DNA from 2 places in the Pseudomonas sp. 3-2 genome. Region 1 is predicted to be linked to the other one. Evidence: riboswitches for the same ligand, from Rfam matches in the RefSeq annotation. Region 1 holds a riboswitch; the other holds the start of a gene.
What was found. Region 1 has a riboswitch for cobalamin ahead of cobW (cobalamin biosynthesis protein CobW). Riboswitches for the same ligand answer to the same signal wherever they lie in the genome.
Positions count from the first base shown of each region.

Region 2: another riboswitch for cobalamin. It lies ahead of cobO (cob(I)yrinic acid a,c-diamide adenosyltransferase); the one in region 1 lies ahead of cobW (cobalamin biosynthesis protein CobW).

Region 1 covers NZ_CP081200.1:3,613,676-3,617,389, reverse strand. Annotated here, with positions in the region: one part of gene K3819_RS16245 (IS3 family transposase) at 1-727, opposite strand, end outside; one part of gene K3819_RS16245 (IS3 family transposase) at 727-1,177, opposite strand; cobalamin riboswitch at 1,867-2,077, shown strand; gene cobW (cobalamin biosynthesis protein CobW) at 2,176-3,249, shown strand; gene cobN (cobaltochelatase subunit CobN) at 3,253-3,714, shown strand, end outside.
Region 2 covers NZ_CP081200.1:1,898,570-1,902,283, forward strand. Annotated here, with positions in the region: gene K3819_RS08725 (sorbosone dehydrogenase family protein) at 1-712, opposite strand, end outside; gene K3819_RS08730 (hypothetical protein) at 778-1,362, opposite strand; cobalamin riboswitch at 1,529-1,755, shown strand; gene cobO (cob(I)yrinic acid a,c-diamide adenosyltransferase) at 1,836-2,447, shown strand; gene K3819_RS08740 (cobyrinate a,c-diamide synthase) at 2,444-3,714, shown strand, end outside.

The DNA.
Region 1 (3,714 bases):
GAAGGCTCGACGCCAAGTGCAACCATGCTTTCACGCAGCAAAGAACCTCTCATCACGTGTCCGTTATCCGAGTGCAGCACCAGCGGGCGACCCGCTGTATGTTCACGTAAGCATCCCTTTCTAAGCAGCTCGCATGCGTGTTCGGCGCATTCCACTTCGTGCACTTCATTGGCGACCAGTTTGCGGCTGTAGACATCCTTGACCATGTACCAGTAGAAAAATCGACCTCTGACGGTGCTTGGCAACCAAGTGATATCCCAGCACCACACCTGGTTGGGGCCATCGGCACAATGCGTCGTCAGCACCCTACGTTTCGGGGCTTTGGTTCGGCCGCGACGCACGTTTTGATGAGCCGCTTTTAACACTCGGTAAAACGTCGATTCCGAAGCCAGATAGATGCCTTCATCGGCCAGTTTGGGGACGATCTGGTGCGGAGTAAGGCTGGCGTAGCCAGCCTGATTGGCAGCATCAAGTACCGCTTGGCATTCCGACTCACTGAGCTTGTTAGCCGGAGCTGCCCGTTTAGCCAGCAGTCGCCCATCACAGTCAGCATATCGCCAGCGCTGGACTGTACGCAGGCTCAACCCCAACTCATTGCAGGCTCGATATCGACGAGCGCCGCTCTGCACTGCGTCTGCAATCAACTTCATGGCTTGCGTACGATCAGCGGCGTTAATCAGTCTTCCTTGTCCTTGCCCCAGATCGCATTGGCTTTTTTTCTGAGCTCCAGCAAGGCCACCGCCTCCGCACGTCCGGCATCTGACTGGATCAATTGACGCTCGAGTATTTTGATACGCCGTTGCTCGGCCGTTTTAGAGGTTCGAGAGTTGAGATCAACGACCGGATTGGCGTTTTGACAGGCCAGTCTCCACTGCTGAATTTGCTCAGGGTAAATGCCCTTTATTCGGCAATACTGAGAAATTTCCACCTCGCTCAACGGCGCGGTTTCCATAACAGCATTGAATTTATCGGCGCTAGACCATTGGTCACTGGTTTTGCCGTTTCCTGGAACGATCAAGCCTTTGTCTCTGGCCATTTGTCTCCAGTTTCGCAGCGACTGTGGCGTGAGATTGAGTGCAACGGCAAGTTCTGCCACTGACCGATTAAAGGGCGGCATCATTTGCAAAACGACCCAGTCTTTGAAGTCGCTGTCGTAGCGCTTGCCTAAATTGGACATTGTTATGCACCTTCACCCTCTTGAATGAACGAGTCAATCAACAAGGGCGACAGGTAGCCTGACACAGAGGGCGTTTGCCAAAAGTAACCAAAAGGTCTCTAACCCTGACGTACGGCCCCTCGCTTAGGCTCGGGGTTCCTTCGCTCCGGGATTGATCCGGGGGCATCGCCTACGGTTTGCTTCGCTGCACCTCCTCTCGATGCATGCGGCTGCGCCGCACGGTCGCTGCGCTCCCACCCCCGGATCAATCCCTCCACTCAGCCTGCCGACGGGCCCTGCGATCAAAAGCGGTACTCGAGCTAACGCTCATCGTGGTGAGTGGTGAGGAGCGGGGGCTCTTGATCTGGCTTCTGCTCTGGCTCTGGCTTTTGATCTTTAGCCCCTTCGGCAGGCCGAGCGGAGGTGTCCATCAGGGGGTAGGCGCGCAGCGCCGTGCGGCGAAGCCGCATACATCGAGAGGAGGTGCAGCGAAGCAAACCGTAGGCGATGCCCCCTGATGGACACCGTAGCGAGGGAACACTGAGCCTAAGCGAAGTGCCGTACGCCGGGGCAAAAGCCTTTTGCTTACTTTTCGGCGTTTGGAAAAGTGAGTCGCTGTAAGAGCGAAACCATAAGAAGCCGTTACCGCAGCAACGGATATACACACAAAACCAAAAGGCCACGCCCATTGACCCATCACGAACCCATGCGTAGCCTTGCGCTTTCGAGGTTCTTCGGCCCACGCCGAAGCTAAGAAGGGAACGCGGTCCAAGCCGCGGCTGCCCCCGCAACTGTGAACGGTGCTGTTCGCTGCCACGCCACTGCCAACTCCATCCAGAGCCAGCGGGAAGGCGCAGCGAATACCGGGCCAAGGCCCGAACACCGTCAGCCAGGAGACCTGCCTCGTCACAGATTCTCACTTTCAACCGGGCGGGGTGATCCGGTGGCGAACTCTCCAGGCACGCACCCGCGTTGCCGGTCTCGTCCCGTATGCCCGCCACCTTGCCAAAGGGCATCCGATGAAAACACTGGCCAAACTCCCCGTCACCATCGTCACCGGCTTCCTCGGCTCGGGCAAAACCACCTTGCTGCGGCACATGCTCGACAACGCCCAGGGCCGCCGTATCGCGGTGATCGTCAACGAGTTCGGCGAGCTGGGCATCGACGGTGAAATCCTCAAACAATGCACCATCGGCTGCACCGAAGAAGAAGCCACCGGCCGCGTCTACGAACTGGCCAACGGCTGCCTGTGCTGCACGGTGCAGGAAGAATTCTTCCCGGTGATGCGCGAACTGGTGGCCCGTCGCGGCGACCTCGACCACATCCTGATCGAAACCTCGGGCCTGGCCCTGCCAAAACCGCTGGTACAAGCCTTCCAATGGCCGGAAATCCGCAGCGCCTGCACCGTTGACGCGGTGATCACCGTGGTCGACAGCCCGGCCGTGGCCGCTGGCACCTTCGCCGCGTTCCCGGATCAGGTCGATGCCCAGCGCAAACTCGATCCGAACCTGGACCACGAATCGCCGCTGCACGAACTGTTCGCCGACCAACTGGCCAGCGCCGACCTGGTGATCCTCAACAAGGCCGACCAGACCAGCCCTGAAGACCTCGCGCGCGTCCGTCTGGAAGTCGCCGAAGAACTGCCGCCAGCGGTAAAAATCATCGAAGCCAGCAACGGTCGTCTGCCGTTGGACGTGCTGATTGGTCTGGGCGCCGGTTCCGAAGAACACATCGACAGCCGCCACAGCCATCACGATCACCACCACGGTGAAGGCGATGACGATCACGATGACCACGATCACGACGCCTTCGACTCGATCTCCATCGAACTGCCGCAAGCCGACGAGAGCCTGTTGCTCGACGCGCTGACGCAACTGGTGGTTCAACACGGCATCCTGCGGGTCAAAGGTTTCGCGGCGATCCCGAACAAGCCGATGCGCCTGCTGATCCAGGGCGTGGGCACGCGTTTCGACAAACACTTCGACCGTCAATGGGGCGCCGATGAGGCACGCGTGACGCGTCTGGTGTTGATCGGTCAGGAACTGGATGCCGCTCAACTCGAAGCGCAACTGCGCGCCGCGCTCAGCGTTTAAGCCATGCACCTGCTCAGGACCCAGCCCGGCGGTTTCGTGTCGGACGACAACATTGCCGACCTCGGACAAACCCCCGCCGAGCTGGTGATCCTGTGCAGCGGCGATTCCAGCCTCGCGCTGCTCGCCGAAGCCGCGCAGCAACTGCCCGAGGATTACCCGAGCGTGCGCCTGGCCAACCCGATGCAGGTGCAGAACCATGCGTCGGTCGACCTCTACGTCGATGAGGTGCTGCGCCACGCCAAGGTGATTCTGATCTCGCTGCACGGCGGCATCGCTTATTGGCGTTATGGCGTCGAGCGGCTGGTCGAGTTGTCCGAACGTGGCGTGCAGTTGATTCTGGTGCCGGGCGATGACCGTCCCGACCCGGAGCTCAGCGACTTGAGTACCGTGGGCGCAGAGGATCGCGACCGGCTCTGGCAGTTTCTGCGTCAGGGCGGCATGGACAATGCGCTGGACTTTTTCCGT
Region 2 (3,714 bases), 1.7 Mb from region 1:
GGCCTTCTTCCTGATCGAGGCCGTTTTCGCCGACGTTGCTGTTCGAACCGACGGTGACGTACAGCTTGCTGCCGTCCTTGCTGGCGATGACGTTCTTGGTCCAGTGATGGTTGAGCGTGCCGCCCGGCAAATCCACGACCTTGATCGGCTGGCTCTTGATTTCGGTCGCGCCGGGCTCGTAGTTAAAGCGCAGCAGGCGATCGGTATCGGCGACGTAAAGATCGTTGCCGACCAGGGTCATGCCGAACGGCGAATTGAGGTTTTGCAGGAACACCGTGCGGGTTTCGGCCACGCCATCATGATCGGCATCGCGCAACAGTGTGATGCGGTTCGGACTGGGCACGCCGGCGCCGGCACGGCCCATGACTTTCTTCATCACCCAGCCGCGAATGCCCTTGCCGTCGTCGGGTTTGGGTGGGGCGTTGGTTTCCGCCACCAGCACATCGCCATTGGGCAGCACGTAGAGCCAGCGTGGGTGATCGAGATTTTCGGCAAACGCCGCCACCTGCGTACCTGTCGCTGCCATCGGTTTGGCGCCGGCCGGCCAGCCGATGGCCGGGGCGATGTTCACCGTCGGGATCAGGGTCTTGTTCGGTTCGGGCAGTTTCGGTGACGGACCGGTGCCGTCGGTAACTTGCAGGCTGGAGGATTCACCACAGGCGGCGAGCCCTCCGGCGATCATGATGACGAAAACGAGCTGGGGCTTGCGCATTGCTGATCTTCCCTATGAATGCATTCCTAAACATAGAGAAGCGCACAAGCCCGATGGTTCAACCCTCAGCCGCGGGCCTCCTTGAACAGCACGGCAATGCCGGGGTGATAGTTGCCGGCTTCGCTGCGCAATTTGCGGTAGGCGTAGGGGAAATACCAGGCGACGGCGCAGGTGTGTTCCTTTTGCAGGTCGTCGACCATGTCCTGCAATTCTTCCGGGCTGGCGCTGTGTTGGGCTTTTTGCGGGGCGACGAACAGGCAGCCGAGTTTCAGGTCGCTGGCGTAGCTGATGCGCTTGGCGTCGCTGGTGATATCCGCCAGGGCCTGGGTCAGATTCAGGCTGGTGACGCGCGGCCAGCGTTGGGTCGCCTGAATGAAGGCGCGATCCTCGGCGCCAGCAATAAACAAATCGGCGCGGGCGTTGCGCTCGCCTTCTTCGTTCTGTTTGCGGGTGGCAGTGTCGCGCAGGGTGACCAGTTCAGCCATCCACGCGGCGGCCGACAGCAGACCGAGGTTGGCTTTTTCGTCGTGCCAGTAGGGCGTGTCATTGTCGCCGCGCACGGCGTTGTAGCGGTCGATACAGTCAAACCAGCGTTCCAGCACCGGGCGCAGGAATTCCAGCCGCGGATTGCTGATGATCATGCCTTGCATGGGGTTCTCCCTTGTTATTGTGATGGGCTCTCTGCAGTCAAAGAGCATGGCTCTTTGATATCACTCATGCCAGTGTGGCACAAGATTGGCGTCAGTTAATTGATCGATGGCAGTTATTCGCCGCACAAGCCCCTCTTCAATTGACGCTCCACCCCCAACCCTCTAACCTTCGCGGCTTGTTTCAGGTGCTCTGTGGCGCATGTCGACAGAGTGAAACAGGGAAGCCGGTGAGGCGGGTCTTCAAGCGATGAACCCTCACGATCCCGGCGCTGCCCCCGCAACGGTAAATGAGTAAAAGCTGCGTCTGATGCCACTGCGTAAAAGCGGGAAGGCGCGCAGCCAGGCACCAGCCGCTCATGAGCCCGGAGACCGGCCTGATCCATCCAGCGGCATCACGGTGGGCGATGCCAGGCTTGTTGCCGTCTATTCTTGTGCCTGCCCGCCGTTATCCAGCCTCAACGGAGAGCTCCCCCATGACTGATTCCCCCGAGCGCGACGAGCGCCACCTGGCGCGCATGCAGCGCAAAAAAGCCGTGATCGACGAACGCATCGCCAATTCGCCAGACGAATGCGGCCTGGTGCTGGTGCTGACCGGCAACGGCAAAGGCAAAAGCAGCTCGGCATTCGGCATGCTCGCCCGCGCCATGGGCCACGGCATGCAGTGCGGCGTGGTGCAGTTCATCAAGGGCCGCAACAGCACTGGCGAAGAACTGTTCTTCCGTCGCTTCCCCGAGCAGGTGCGCTTTCATGTGATGGGCGAGGGCTTCACCTGGGAAACCCAGGACCGTCAGCGCGACATCGCCGCCGCCGAAGCGGCCTGGGAAGTCTCCCGCGAGCTGCTGCGCGATCCGTCGATCGGTCTGGTGGTGCTCGATGAACTGAACATTGCCCTCAAGCACGGTTACCTCGATCTGGATCAGGTGCTCAGCGATCTGCAGGCCCGTCCGCCGATGCAACACGTGATCGTCACTGGCCGCGCCGCCAAGCCGGAAATGATCGAGATGGGCGACACCGTCACCGAAATGGGCATGATCAAGCACGCCTTTCAGGCCGGCATCAAAGCGCAGAAAGGCGTCGAACTTTGAATCAACCACGTCACTGCCCGGCGGTACTGATCGCCGCGCCGGCCTCCGGTCAGGGCAAGACCACCGTCACCGCCGCGCTGGCCCGTCTGCATCGCAATCAGGGGCGCAAGGTCCGCGTATTCAAGTGCGGCCCGGACTTTCTCGACCCGATGATCCTCGAGCGCGCCAGCGGTGCGCCGGTCTATCAACTGGACATGTGGATGGTCGGCGAGCAGGAAAGTCGACGTCTGTTGTGGGAAGCCGCCGCCGAAGCCGATCTGATCCTGATCGAAGGCGTGATGGGCCTGTTCGATGGCACGCCGTCGAGCGCCGATCTGGCGCGGCATTTCGGCGTACCGGTGCTCGGCGTGATCGATGGCACGGCCATGGCTCAGACCTTCGGTGCACTGGCCCTGGGCCTGGCGCGCTATCAGCCGGATTTGCCGTTCGCCGGCGTGCTGGCCAACCGCGTCGGCACCGTGCGCCATGCGCAGTTGCTTGAAGGTAGCCTCACCGAAGGTCTGCGCTGGTACGGCGCGTTGTCCCGGGAAACCGGGATCGAACTGCCGAGCCGCCATCTCGGCCTGGTGCAGGCCAGCGAACTGAATGACCTCGACGTGCGCCTCGACGCCGCCGCCCAAGCGCTGGCTGGCACTTGCGAGGTAGCGCTGCCACCGGCCGTGGAATTCGCCGCGCCAGCAATCGTTGAGACCGAAAAGCTGCTCGAAGGCGTGCGAATTGCCGTCGCTCGCGACGAAGCCTTTGCCTTCACCTACGGCGCCAGTCTCGATCTGTTGCGGGCGATGGGGGCGGAGCTGAGTTTCTTCTCGCCGATCCGCGATGCGCAATTGCCTGAAGCCGACAGTTTGTACCTGCCCGGCGGTTATCCGGAATTGCACCACGTTGCCTTGTCGCAGAACACTGACATGCTCAAAGCGATCCGCGCTCACCACGCCGCCGGCAAACCGCTGCTCGCCGAGTGTGGCGGCATGCTTTATCTGCTCGACTCCCTGACCGATGTCGAAGGCACCCGTGCTGATTTGGTCGGCCTGCTGAGTGGCGACGCCGTGATGCAAAAGCGCCTCGCTGCGCTGGCCTTGCAAGAGGTCGACCTGCCGGAAGGCCTGTTGCGCGGCCACACCTATCACCATTCCCTGACCACCACCGAACTGACGCCAATCGCCCGTGGCCACAGCCCCAACGGCGGGCGCGGCGCGGAAGCGGTATACCGGCAAGGGCGGATGACCGCCTCGTACGTTCACTTCTATTTCCCGTCAAATCCGTCGGC